Regions from separate parts of the Enterococcus salsurae genome, predicted to be linked through region 2. Evidence: predicted binding sites of a transcription regulator. Region 2 holds the regulator's gene; each other region holds the start of a gene.
The links. The regulator NrdR, encoded in region 2, represses ribonucleotide reductase genes. The targets are predictions, from matches to a motif close to ACACNATATATNGTGT.
Positions count from the first base shown of each region.

Region 1 (3,217 bases), 720 kb from region 2:
TTTTTTGCAGACTGTTTGGCCGTGGACATCATTTTTTCCATTCCCTGCTGCTTTAAGGCGCTGATTTTCACGACGGATACGCCTAAGCCATAGGCCAGTTTGTCAATATTCAGCTGAATGCCTTTTTTCTTCAACAAATCACTCATGTTAATGGCGACAACGATGGGCAATCCCATTTCTAGCAATTGCAGCGTAAGATACAAATTTCGTTCTAAGTTTGTCCCATCTACGATATTTAACACCGCATCGATCGATGCTTCTTGCAAGTAATTGCGGGAGATGACTTCTTCTGGTGTATATGGAGACAATGAATAGATGCCTGGCAGATCCTGGATCGTGATCAGCTTATCTTTTTTGTATTTGCCTGACTTGCGTTCAACTGTTACACCAGGCCAATTGCCAACGGTCTGTTTTGCACCAGTCAACTGATTAAAGGTACTTGTTTTGCCGCTATTGGGATTACCGACCAATGCACATTGCAAATGCATCTTACACCTCCTCCTTTTCGACAAGAATGTGCACCGCTTCATCTTTACGCATTGACAACTCGTATCCCCTGATCCGAATCTCAATCGGATCTCCGAGTGGGGCCAACTTGACAACTTTTAGGGGAACTTTTTTCGTCAAGCCCATATCCATGAGTCGGCGTCGCAGTGCGCCCACGGCTGCAATACTGGTTATACGCGCTTCTTCTCCGACGACCAATTGATCTAAAGAAGTGATTGTTTTCTCTTGCAGGATTGGCGTGACATCGATTCTTTCCATCACGGAGGTGTCTAATGCAATCCGGTTGTCTTGATATAAGAGGATTCCCCCTTGATGATTCTTTTGTAAAATGATGACTTCTGATCCCTTACGCAACCCCAAATCATGAAGATGAGCTGTTACGGATGGTTCTGTCCGGATCGATTCAATCAGGTAGGTAGAAGAACCCTGAGTTTGCGCCATTTTCATCTATTTACACACCTCCTGGCAAATTATTGTGTGTTACAGCACAATTAAATGAGAATGATTATCATTATAATAGAGCCGATTCTGCTGAAAGTCAATGGTCTATTCGATTTGGTTTGTCATTCACTTCACAATCAAATTTTTTTTTAATCATTCCGTTTGCATATCACCTTTCTACCATGATGATAAAGCCCGATTCCATCCTATTTTAGCGTAAATGTCCCTTGTATAAAAAACGTGTTAACACTATAAATAGTGTATGCGATTTTCACAAGCACAATATATAGTGTTTTTCCGTTGACTTTCTCCGAGAGTTATTTATACTAATGTCTATAGAGAAATTACGTGGAGGAATGACACATGAATATTAAATTATTTTCTAAAAACAACTGCATGCAATGTAAAATGGCCAAACGCTTTTTAAGCGAAAATCAAATCGCTTTTGAAGAAGTAAATATTGACAATGAACCAGAAGCCTTAGAATTTTTGAAAGAACAAGGGTTCCAAAGTGTACCTGTCATTACATCTGACGCACAAACAATCATTGGTTTCCGTCCAGATCAATTACGTCAATTGGCGAGCTAAGATTTTTTTCAATTCGCTGCTTTTTGAGGGATTTGTCAGTCGCAAGACCGCAAATCCTTTTTTATACGTACAAAATAAGAAAAGAGGTTAGCCCGATATGAGCTTGAAAGAAATCAAAGATGTCAGCTATTTCAAATTAAACAATGAAATCAATCGTCCAGTCGACGGTCAAATTCCATTGAACAAAGACAAAGATGCTTTGGCGGCATTTTTCAAAGAAAATGTTGAACCCAATACACTGACCTTTGCGACTGCAATGGATAAAATCAATTATCTTATTGAACATGACTACTTAGAAGAAGCATTTATCCGAAAATATGACCCAGCTTTTATTGAAAAATTATATCAATTCTTAGACGACCAACACTTCACCTTCAAATCATTTATGGCTGCCTACAAATTTTATTCGCAATATGCCTTAAAGACCAATGATGGGACTGCTTATTTAGAACGTTATGAAGACCGGGTTGCTTTCAATGCACTGTACTTTGCGGATGGCAATGAAGAATTGGCCTTAAGTTTAGCTGATGAAATGATTTATCAACGATACCAGCCAGCAACGCCTTCTTTCTTGAACGCTGGCCGTAAACGCCGGGGCGAATTGGTGTCTTGTTTCTTGATCCAGATCACCGATGACATGAATGCGATTGGGCGCGGGATCAACTCTGCACTGCAATTATCACGGATCGGCGGCGGTGTCGGTATCACCCTTTCTAATTTACGTGAAGCTGGCGCACCAATCAAAGGATACGAGGGTGCAGCAAGCGGCGTGATGCCTGTGATGAAATTATTTGAAGATAGCTTCAGCTATTCGAATCAATTGGGACAACGTCAAGGTGCCGGTGTGGTGTACTTAAATGTCTTCCACCCAGATATCATCAGCTTCTTATCTGCAAAAAAAGAAAATGCTGACGAAAAAATCCGTGTCAAAACGTTGTCACTAGGTGTGATCGTCCCTGATAAGTTTTACGAATTGACCCGCAAAAATGAAGATATGTATTTATTCAGCCCATATAGTGTAGAAAAAGAATATGGTGTACCCTTCTCCTATGTGGATATCACCAAAGAATACGACAATCTGATCGCGAACCCGCGGATTCGCAAAACGAAAATCCGTGCGCGAGATTTAGAAAATGAAATTTCTAAACTGCAACAAGAATCAGGTTATCCTTATATCATCAATATCGATACAGCCAATCGTGCAAATCCAATTGATGGCAAAATCATCATGAGCAACCTATGTTCTGAGATCTTGCAAGTACAAGCACCTTCTGACATCAATGGCAAACAGGAATATGACGTCCTTGGTACGGACATTAGTTGTAACCTGGGTTCAACCAATATTGTCAATTTGATGGACAGCCCTGATTTTGGGCGCTCTGTGAAAGCGATGACCCGGGCCCTTACATTCGTCACAGATGCTTCAGATATCGATGTTGTGCCTTCGATCCAAAATGGCAATGCCTTGAACCATACCATTGGTTTAGGTGCCATGGGCTTGCATACCTATTTCGCCAAAAATCAAATGCATTATGGTTCTCCAGAATCGATTGAATTCACGGATCTTTACTTTATGCTCTTGAACTATTGGACATTGGTTGAAAGCAATGCGATCGCTAAAGAAAAAGGCGAAGTCTTCCACAACTTCGAAAAATCAGCCTATGCAGATGGCAGCTATTTT
Region 1 is NZ_BAAHWY010000002.1:754,727-757,943, forward strand. Features, by position in the region: gene feoB (ferrous iron transport protein B) at 1-488, opposite strand, end outside; gene ACYVRS_RS07830 (ferrous iron transport protein A) at 490-954, opposite strand; gene nrdH (glutaredoxin-like protein NrdH) at 1,312-1,536, shown strand; gene nrdE (class 1b ribonucleoside-diphosphate reductase subunit alpha) at 1,634-3,217, shown strand, end outside.
Region 1: nrdH (glutaredoxin-like protein NrdH) is a predicted target of NrdR. The motif match lies at 1,195-1,210, and genes of this name have one in related genera.

Region 2 (3,217 bases):
GCGATCATGCCTGGATCATTGATCCGGAATTTGCGCTTTTCTTGTACGAACTCATATAATTTGGCATAGCTTTTCTGAATATCCGCTTCTGTTAATGCCTCTTGGTTTTCTTGGATGAATGCTTTGACATCTGGATCTTCTAATACTTCTGACATCATGGCCGAAAATTGACTGCGGTAATTTCGCTTATCCAACATATGATTCAGGTTTTTCCCCACATCTTCCATTATTTATCACCAGCTTTCTTATGCAGATAATTTTGTAATTTCCGATCTAACTCCGCTTGACGCTCCGGCGTCAATGTCGCTTCTTCTACTGGCGATTCCGCCCAAGCCGGCAGCTTTTCTTGGCGAATGATCCGATTGCCATTGGTTTGGGGTCTCGTACGTTTCTCTTTCGCCGTCTTGACCAAGTTGCGGACATGCTTGATTGCATCTTCTGCCGTGCCAATCTTCAATTCCGACCATTGGGCAGCAATGTTGTTGATATAACTCCCGTTTAGTGCAGCATTATTTTGAACGACCAAGGCATAATGGACCAAGACATTGATGACACTATTTGGCAAAGGGGAACGTTCCACCAAGCTTTTGATCAGCCATTGTTCTGAATCCGTCATAAAACTATTTTTTTCAACCTTGATTGCTTTCAAAAATGGAATGGGTGCAGTATGTTCGCTTTCTTGGATCAAGAGAATGTCATTGTCAGAAAAACCATTTTGTTTCAAGGTATTGAAACGCCGCAATTGGGATTCTGTTTTAGGATCTTCGCTGCGGGTCGTTTTGCTAAAGGTTTGGCGAGACTTTCTGATCACTGCCTGTTCCAACCGCTTTTGATCCACTTCTCCCGTTGTCAAGGAAACATGATCTGCCATAAGATCCAATAATTCTAACACGTCATAGCCGTATAAAGCATGGTACATCAATAATTTTTGCTTGAAGGCCGGCGTGAAGTTTTCTGATCGGATATAGCGTCTTTGCGCTTCATAAAATAAGAAATCCCAATCGATCGCAGCTTCTTCTAGTGCCAAGGGCTGCTGGTCTTCTTGAAAGGCTTGCTGCACGGATTGCAGCTTGGATTCACTTGCAGCAAAACGTTTCGGATCTAAACCGTACGCTTGGGTAAAGGAAGTCGTCGTTTCTTGAAACGATGTCAAGGATGCTCTTTGCGGTTGGAATAGCGAGACCAATTGTTCGAACTTGCGTTCACCTACACGATTCAGCAAAAGATAGCTATAAAGCTCATCTTGAAAAAAATCCAAAGGATGCACAGGTTCTTGCAGAAGATAGAGGTAACTTGTCCCTTGCTGCGGGTCCGTTTTTTCGAAGGAACGCAATAACCCAATCCCCTCCAACTTTTCCTTGGCTTGCATGAACCGTTGCATGCCGACATTCATCGCATTCAGCAAATCTAAAATCACATGTTCAGCCGTGTCGGCTGCAATTGTACCTGACTGGTGATCGGCCGCTAGAGAAAGGTACAGGGCTAAGCCATCACTTTCAATGATTGGTTGATACAAGAAAATAAGGGCATCTTTGCCTTCCGTACTTAATGGCCGGCTTTTAAAGACTTGATAGCTTTGATTCGGCAGTTGATTGCCCACGTGATTTCCCCCTTCATTTATTCTTGTGGTTCTTTGGCTTTTTCGACGATATCTTGCAACTCTTTTAAGAAGACAGACATATCTTTGAACTGGCGATAGACGCTGGCAAAACGAATATAAGCAATCTCATCTAAATCGACCAATTCTTCCATCACGAATTCTCCTATCATTGTTGTGGAAACTTCGTTTTCGCCTAACGAGCGAACTCTTGATTCAACATGGTCGACGATCGTTTCCATTTGATCCATCGTTACAGGACGTTTTTCAGCAGAGCGGATCAAGCCCCGTAAGATTTTTTCACGATTAAATTCTTCCCGAGCGCCATTCTTTTTGATGACAAGCAATGGTGCTTCTTCGATTCGTTCGAACGTGGTAAAGCGGTAGCCGCAGTTCTCACATTCGCGGCGTCGGCGGATCACACGGCCGTCATCGGCTTGTCGACTGTCAACGACCCGTGAATTGTTATGGTGACATTTTGGACATTGCATGTTTTCACCCCATTTTTTTCTCAGACGCGTGTGCGTTCTTGATTAAAGCGATTAAATTATATAGATAATTATAACATGAAATGTATTGGTACAATAGCTAAAACCGCTTATTTGGTTGATTTAATAGAAAATTTAAATAATAGAATCCTTGTTTTTTTGAAACAAAATGAAAAAACGACAGAAAATTTCCTGTCGCTTTTTTCGTTATTTTTCTTTCATCTTGACCAATGAAAGGAATGCCGTGATCAAGGCTTTATCTGTCAGTTGCTGATTGCAGCGCTGACTATCGCGACAAATATAGTTGCCGCGTTTGGTATAGGTGCCATCACCACTTGATTTCGTCAGAGATAGGAACATGGATACATTGCCTTCATGCTGACAGATAGGGCAAATGCCCTTTTTGACTTCAGTGGACATATGTCCATGGACCGCCGTATATCCATCATCGCCAGCGGCAATCATAAATTTGCTTTGACTGCCAATATCATCCCATGCCAAATAGGTCGTTTCTTTTAAATCGAATTGTTCAAAATCCGGAATTTTTAATTTTTTGACTTTGCGAAACAGTTTCTCTGTTTGTTTGACTGAGGGTGCTTTGAAGGGTTCAACAAAGTTTTTTAAATCAGACAAGTGTGCCTCCGCTTTTTTGATGCTCAAGCCGCGTTGGAACATCTCATTGACGATCAACAATGCTTGGCTATCCTCGGAATCGAATTGACTGTTGACCACATCTTTGGTCATTTCTTCGATTGTTCGAACTGTTTGCGGGTCATTGACGGTTTGGTATGTGCGTACCAATTGAAATATTTGTTCTTTGATCACATTGAATTGATTCGGTTGGATCATCTGATTGGCCTCTTTTCTTTATGATTCGGTTATACGAACACTTTTCCCCTAAGACACAATGCGAAAATTTGCATTTGATGACCACCACCTAATTGAACATTTCTGAATAAATTGCACTAGGATTATAAACGTTCTACTATCTTTTGTCAAATCAACGCAAAGAAAGCACAAAAAGAAACCCGCAACGATACGCGTCGCTGCGGGTCTGATTTATAATTTGTCTTCGATACCGGTAAAATGTTTTAATTGATCAGCATCCCGGCGTTCTGTTGAAGTGATTTTA
Region 2 is NZ_BAAHWY010000002.1:30,679-33,895, forward strand. Features, by position in the region: gene dnaI (primosomal protein DnaI) at 1-227, opposite strand, end outside; gene ACYVRS_RS04440 (replication initiation and membrane attachment family protein) at 227-1,600, opposite strand; gene nrdR (transcriptional regulator NrdR) at 1,618-2,088, opposite strand; gene ACYVRS_RS04450 (FusB/FusC family EF-G-binding protein) at 2,293-2,934, opposite strand; gene ACYVRS_RS04455 (CsbD family protein) at 3,145-3,217, opposite strand, start outside.

Region 3 (3,217 bases), on a different contig from region 2:
CATCGCGGCTGGAGACTTCCTTTTCTTGGTCATTGATCAAGATGAAAATCATGCTCAAGTCATTTTCCCAATTATCTGATGCTACTTGCAAAGCGTAAGAGGTGTCATCTGTTCCTTGCTGCCACTCAGCAAAGCCGCCATATATACTGCGGCAGGCGGATCCAGATCCTTTCCGTGCCAAACGGGATAGTTCCTCCACTGAAAGCTGCATGTTCAAAGCCTCGTTACAAGCGCCTGCTAAAGCAGCTAACCCACTTGCAGAAGAGGCCAAACCAGCAGCTGTCGGCACGAAGTTGCGGCTGTCGATGGAGGCATAGAGCGGACAGTCTGCTTCGGAACGGATCATATCTAAGAATGCGCTGATTTTTTTGGTAGCTGCTGCAGATTGTTCTATGCCATCTAAGAAAAATCGGTCCTCTGCGAAGTCTTCTGCAAACGTGATAGATGTTTCTGTATAAAACGCATCTAACGTGAGAGACAGACTATTGTTCATCGGTAAAATCAGTGCTTCATCTTTTTTGCCCCAATACTTGATCAACGCGATATTCGTATAGGCACGTGCTTTCCCTTTATACATGTTCATAAACTCCTAATCCTTGTATCCAAGCCGCACGGGCGCCTTCGGACAATAAAATATGGCTGATCGTTTCAGCCTTTTCTCTGGTATCGGTCAAGACGATCAAACAACCGCCGCGACCGCCACCGGTCAATTTGGCACCATAGGCACCCTGCTGTCTTGCAGTGGCGACTAAATGATCCAGGCGATCATTGCTGACGCCCAATTGTTGCAACGCCTGATGGGCATGATCCATAGCCTGACCTAGGGCAGTTAGCTGATTGTTGATCACAGCTTGCTTGGCTGCCTTTGTTTCCTGTCCCAACTGCTGGATCGCTTGACTAGCTACCGTGGGTTCTGTATCGAAAAGATGTGCCACACTTTTGACTGCTTCACGGGTCTGTCCTTTGATTCCGGTATCTGCGACCAATAAGTAGCCATCGATCGTTAAGGGGAAAGAAGTGATTGGCTGACCTTTGATAAAATAGATCGCATCGTGTCCGCTGGCTGCGGCTGCATCAATGCCGCTCGGATTGCCATGGGCGATTTTCTCAGAAAAATCAACATAGACCATTAATTCTTCTTTGGTATACGCATGACCGATCCAATCAAAAAAAGCCCGGGTCAAAGCAACCGCTACTGCTGCACTCGATCCCATTCCTCGTTCAGAAGGGATGGTGCTGACGATCGTCGTTTGAAACGGCGCCGTCTGAAAATCCTGCTGCAACCGCAGTAACAATGTTTTGACATTCTTCATATGTGGAGGGGCATCCGATAACGAACCATGAAAATAGCTTGAAATCAATGTATTGGTTGTACTATCGATGATTTCGACTTGGACTTTTGCCCCCGAAAAAGGGAAGGCAATCGCTGGTTCTCCATAGACAACAGCATGTTCCCCCATCAAGATGATTTTACCCGTAGCTATGCCACTACCGACTGACATGTTTTTCCTCATTTCTTTAGGGAGCGTAGCCCACCTATATCTTTTTTTAACTATCATTATCGTAAAAAACGACTGACAAAAATTAAATTGAATGAAAGATCCTTTCCTATTCTACTAGAAGATGACTGATTCGTTAAGCATTCCGACAGAGATTTGCAAAAAAAGCAAAAATCTTTAAACTTTTATTGAAAAAAAACTTGATGTATGCTTCATTAATTTTAGTTGACGGTACAAGATATAGTGTTGTATAGTTGATATCGCAAAAGAAACATACAATATTTAGTGTAAGTGAGTTGGGGGATATGAGCGTGATCGTATTAGCAGGAACGATTGGTGCCGGCAAATCAAGTTTAACAGCATTGATTGCCAATCATTTAGGCAGTGAAGCCTTTTATGAATCGATCGATGACAATGAAGTGCTGCCATTATTTTATGCAGATCCAAATAAATATGCGTTTTTACTGCAAATATATTTTTTGAATAAACGATTTGATAGTATCAAGAAAGCCATGACAGACGACAACAATGTGCTGGATCGTTCGATTTACGAAGATTCGTTATTGTTCCATTTAAATGCTGATTTGGGACGAGCAACTGATACAGAAGTCAAAGTCTATGACGAATTATTGGCCAACATGTTGGAAGAATTACCCTATGCGGCCTACAAAAAACATCCTGATCTATTGGTACATATCCGAGTATCTTTTGACACGATGCTAGAACGGATCCAAAAACGCGGCCGTGAGTACGAGCAGTTGACCTTTGATCCAACATTGTACGATTACTATGAAGAATTGAATAAACGCTATGATCAATGGTATGCGGACTATAACGAGAGTCCCAAAATTCAAATCGACGGCGACCGTTTCAATTTTGTCGAAGATCCGGAAGCTGCACAAGCCGTGTTGACCATGGTGGAAGACGCATTGAAAGGCGTACGCTAATTGATCGATTGACCCAAAGACCGCTTATAAGTGGGCTTTGGGCTTTTTTTCTTTTATAATAGAAAGGAAGACTGGAGGGAACGCTTTGGAAAAGAAACATTTATTCAATGATGGCAACTACGAATGGATCCAAGTGGACCAACAAGATGCCACGAGTATTACTGCTTTACAAAAAGAATACCGTTTGTCAGATGAGATGCTGACCTATTCATTGGACAAAAATGAACGCGCACGGGTGGAGTATGATACGGATGAAGCTGCCTTGTTGGTGGTGTACAATGTCCCGCAGCAAGACAAACGGGACAATCACTTTGAAACAAGTCCGATAACCTTTATTTTGAAAAAACAGCAATTGTTTACCTTCTCTTCACAGCATACACAGTATGTGATTCCAATGATGGAACGTCTGATCATGCAATCACCGATGCAAACACCCATCCACTTTTTGTTTCAAAGTCTATTTTTGATATCAGGGACGTTCTTCCCGCTGGTGGAAGAAGTCAACAGTGACCGTATTCGACTCAATCAAAGACTACGCGAAAAAACAACGAACAAGAATCTATTGCAGATGTCCGACTTAGAAGTGGGGCTTGTCTTTTTGGTGTCTGCTTCTAAACAAAATGCAGTATTGTTGGAACAAATCAAAGCCTTATCGATATACCGCTTGATGGATGCTGACGAAAAAGAGCAATTGGATGATGCACTGATCGAAGCCAAGCAAGCGGTGGAAATGACGCAGCTGGCTTTTCAGATTTTGGAACAGCTGTCAGG
Region 3 is NZ_BAAHWY010000001.1:434,762-437,978, reverse strand. Features, by position in the region: gene mvaD (diphosphomevalonate decarboxylase) at 1-577, opposite strand, end outside; gene mvk (mevalonate kinase) at 570-1,502, opposite strand; gene ACYVRS_RS02170 (deoxynucleoside kinase) at 1,805-2,446, shown strand; gene ACYVRS_RS02165 (magnesium transporter CorA family protein) at 2,532-3,217, shown strand, end outside.
Region 3: ACYVRS_RS02170 (deoxynucleoside kinase) is a predicted target of NrdR. The motif match lies at 1,773-1,788, and genes of this name have one in related genera.

Region 4 (3,217 bases), on a different contig from region 2:
TTCATCCCCCCAAGCATCTGCATGAGATTTCAACTCTTTAACGATGGCTAGGGTAAAGGCTTTTGCTTCAGAATCGTGTTCCCATTCGCCGCCATAAAAGGCAGCTGCGGCTTCATACAACCCAATATAGCCTAGGGAAACAGTCGCCCGTTTGTTTTTGAAAAGTTGATCCACGTTGTCTTTGCGGTCTAAGCGTTCACCGAAAGCACCATACATGTATAAAATAGGCGCATTGGCTGGACTGGCTTCTTTGCATCGTTCCACGCGATAAACCAGTGCATCTTTGACGATCTGCAAACGATCAGCTAAAATCGACCAGAATTTGTCTTGGTCACCATTGGCTTCTAAGGCGATGCGGGGGATATTCAAGGTCACGACACCTAGATTCATCCGACCAACATTGATTTCTTCTCCTTGTTCATTCTTCCAACCTTGCAAGAATGAGCGGCAGCCCATAGGTACTTTGAAACTGCCTGTCAATTCGACCAGTTTGTCATAGTTTAAAATATCCGGATACATCCGTTTGGTGGCACATTCTAATGCCAATTCTTTGATATCATAGTTTGGATCTGTCGCGTCAAGATTGACCCCGCGACGCACGCTGAAAATCAATTTAGGAAAAATCGCTGTTCTCTTTTCACTGCCTAGTCCGTTGATCCGGATCTGCAAGATCGCCCGTTGGATCTCCCGTTCAAACCATGACGTTCCTAGACCAAACCCTAGTGAAGTGAAAGGGGTTTGTCCGTTTGACGTGAATAAGGTGTTGATCTCATATTCTAAACTTTGCATCGCATCAAAAATGTCCTTGCGGGTTTTGCTTTTCGCATAGGCTTCCCGACGCTCTGGGGCTTCGATCCATTCTTCTGCATCCCGAAGATGTTTTTGGTAATTCAATTCTGCAAAAGGCGCCAATAGTTCATCGGTACGGTCAGCAGAGCAGCCGCCATATTGGCTAGAAGCAACATTGGCGATGATTTGTGAGATTTGAGCAGTTGCTGTTTGGATCGATTTCGGTGATTCAACTTCAGCATTGCCGATCTTGAAACCATTGTTCAACATCCCTTTAAAGTCGATCAAGCAGCAATTCGTCATCGGTGTGTAAGGATGATAATCTAGATCGTGATAATGGATATCGCCTTTTTGGTGGGCGTTGGCCACATGGGGCGGCAACATCTTCAAGCCGATGGACTTGCCAACGATCCCTGCAGTCAAGTCCCGTTGTGTATTGAAGACATTGCTGTCTTTATTGGCATTCTCATTGACAACGGATTGGTCTTTATTCATCAATTTGTTGATCGTGAAGTTGATGTCTGTTGCCTTGCTGCGTTCAAAATCACGACGAGTCCGATAATTGATGTACTCTTCTGCTAAGGCATAGGCATTTTTTGCCAGCAAGATATGTTCAACGATATTTTGAACTTCGTATATTTTGACGTTCGTTTGGAAACGAGCAGCGATTTCATGATCAATGCTTTCTACGATCTCCATGATATGCTCATGGTCAATGGGGGTCAATTCCCCTTGTGCATTTCTTTGGGCTTTGACCAAAGCATCATAGATCTTTTGATCGTCAAAATCGACCAGCCGACCATCACGTTTGACTATTTTTAAATTTGCTAAATGGGGTTGTCTTGTCAATCCTTGTTCAGGATTTCTTTTAATCTCCATCATTGGAACCACTCCTATCTTCATCAATATGATAAAACAAAATAGTCGAATGAGCAACTATATATAGTGGGATTATCGGCGTTGATTCTTGGATATACACAATATGTAGTGCATATTCATTTGGCGAAAATGCTTTAAAGATGATAACAACAATGTTTGGATTGTTTCATGTTTCACACAATGAATAAAAAAAAGTAAAAAAATATTTTTGGCTTCTTTTGCGTAAACTGTTTTCATGAGAAAAGTATGCTACCATAGAGTGGAATGTATGAAAAAGGAGGGTTCTTTATGAGAAACATGATTGATGTCAAACATTTGACCAAAACATATGGTACCCGGTTCAATCAAACGAAAGTGTTGGATAATCTGTCTTTTGTCGTGGATAAAGGGGAGTTTGTCGGAATCATGGGGCCGAGTGGTGCGGGGAAAACGACATTGATGAATTTATTGTCCTCCATTTTGCGTCCGAGTCTTGGGTCCATCTATATCAATGGGAAAGATATCACCCGCATGTCTGAAAACCGCTTGAGCGATTTTAGAAGAAAAGAAATTGGCTTTATTTTTCAAGATTTTAACTTATTGGATACATTGAACGCCAAAGACAATATTTTGCTGCCATTGGCCATTGATCGGTTGCCGATCGCAGAAACCGATCAACGCATTTCTCGAATTGCCTCACTGCTGGGCATTGAACATCTCTTAGATCGTTATCCGGAAGAATTGTCTGTGGGTCAAAAGCAGCGTATCGCCGCGGCACGCGCGATCGTGAGTCAACCGGCGGTCTTGTTTGCCGATGAACCTACGGGGGCATTGGACTCGAAAGCAGCCACTGAATTGCTGCGTTATTTGGACCAAATCAACCAACAGGAAAAGACCACGATCTTGATGGTCACCCATGATCCCTTCACTGCGAGTTATTGTAATCGGATTTTGTTCATCAGAGATGGCGTATTTTTTGCAGAAGTGACAAAGAAAGGGTCACGGCAAGATTTTTTTGAAAAGATCATCGACATGCAGGCAACGATCGGAGGGGGACCTCGACATGTTGTTTAAAATCGGTTGGCGCAGTTTTTTAAGGCAAAGTCGTAATTATGGTGTTTATTTCATCTGTATGATGACTGCTGTGATGATTTTTTATTCTTTTAGCGCCATGATGAATGATCGCTTACTGACGCAGCGGGTACAGCAAGATATTCGCATCGAGGGCGTATTGGGTTTTGGCAGTAGTATTGTGGCCTTTGTGGTGTTGTTTTTTATGCTGAGTGCCAATCATTTCTTTCTGAGTCAAAGACAAAAGGAAATCAATATTTATCAGTTGCTCGGGTTGCGGCGAGGGCGGCTGGCCTGGTTGCTGCTGCGGGAAAATTTTTTGCTGAATTTTTTCTCATTGGTCATTGGTATTTTTATGGGAATCATTTTTTCAAAATTTTTCTCGATGATTTTGATTCGGGCGATGGGATTGACATTGACCAGTCATTTCTTTAATTCTTCCCGCTCGATCGTCACAACGATTGTTGTTTTCTTCGCTGCGCTGCTGATCTTGAGCTTG
Region 4 is NZ_BAAHWY010000003.1:232,221-235,437, forward strand. Features, by position in the region: gene nrdD (anaerobic ribonucleoside-triphosphate reductase) at 1-1,671, opposite strand, end outside; gene ACYVRS_RS09325 (ABC transporter ATP-binding protein) at 1,957-2,721, shown strand; gene ACYVRS_RS09330 (FtsX-like permease family protein) at 2,711-3,217, shown strand, end outside.
Region 4: nrdD (anaerobic ribonucleoside-triphosphate reductase) is a predicted target of NrdR. The motif match lies at 1,723-1,738, and genes of this name have one in related genera.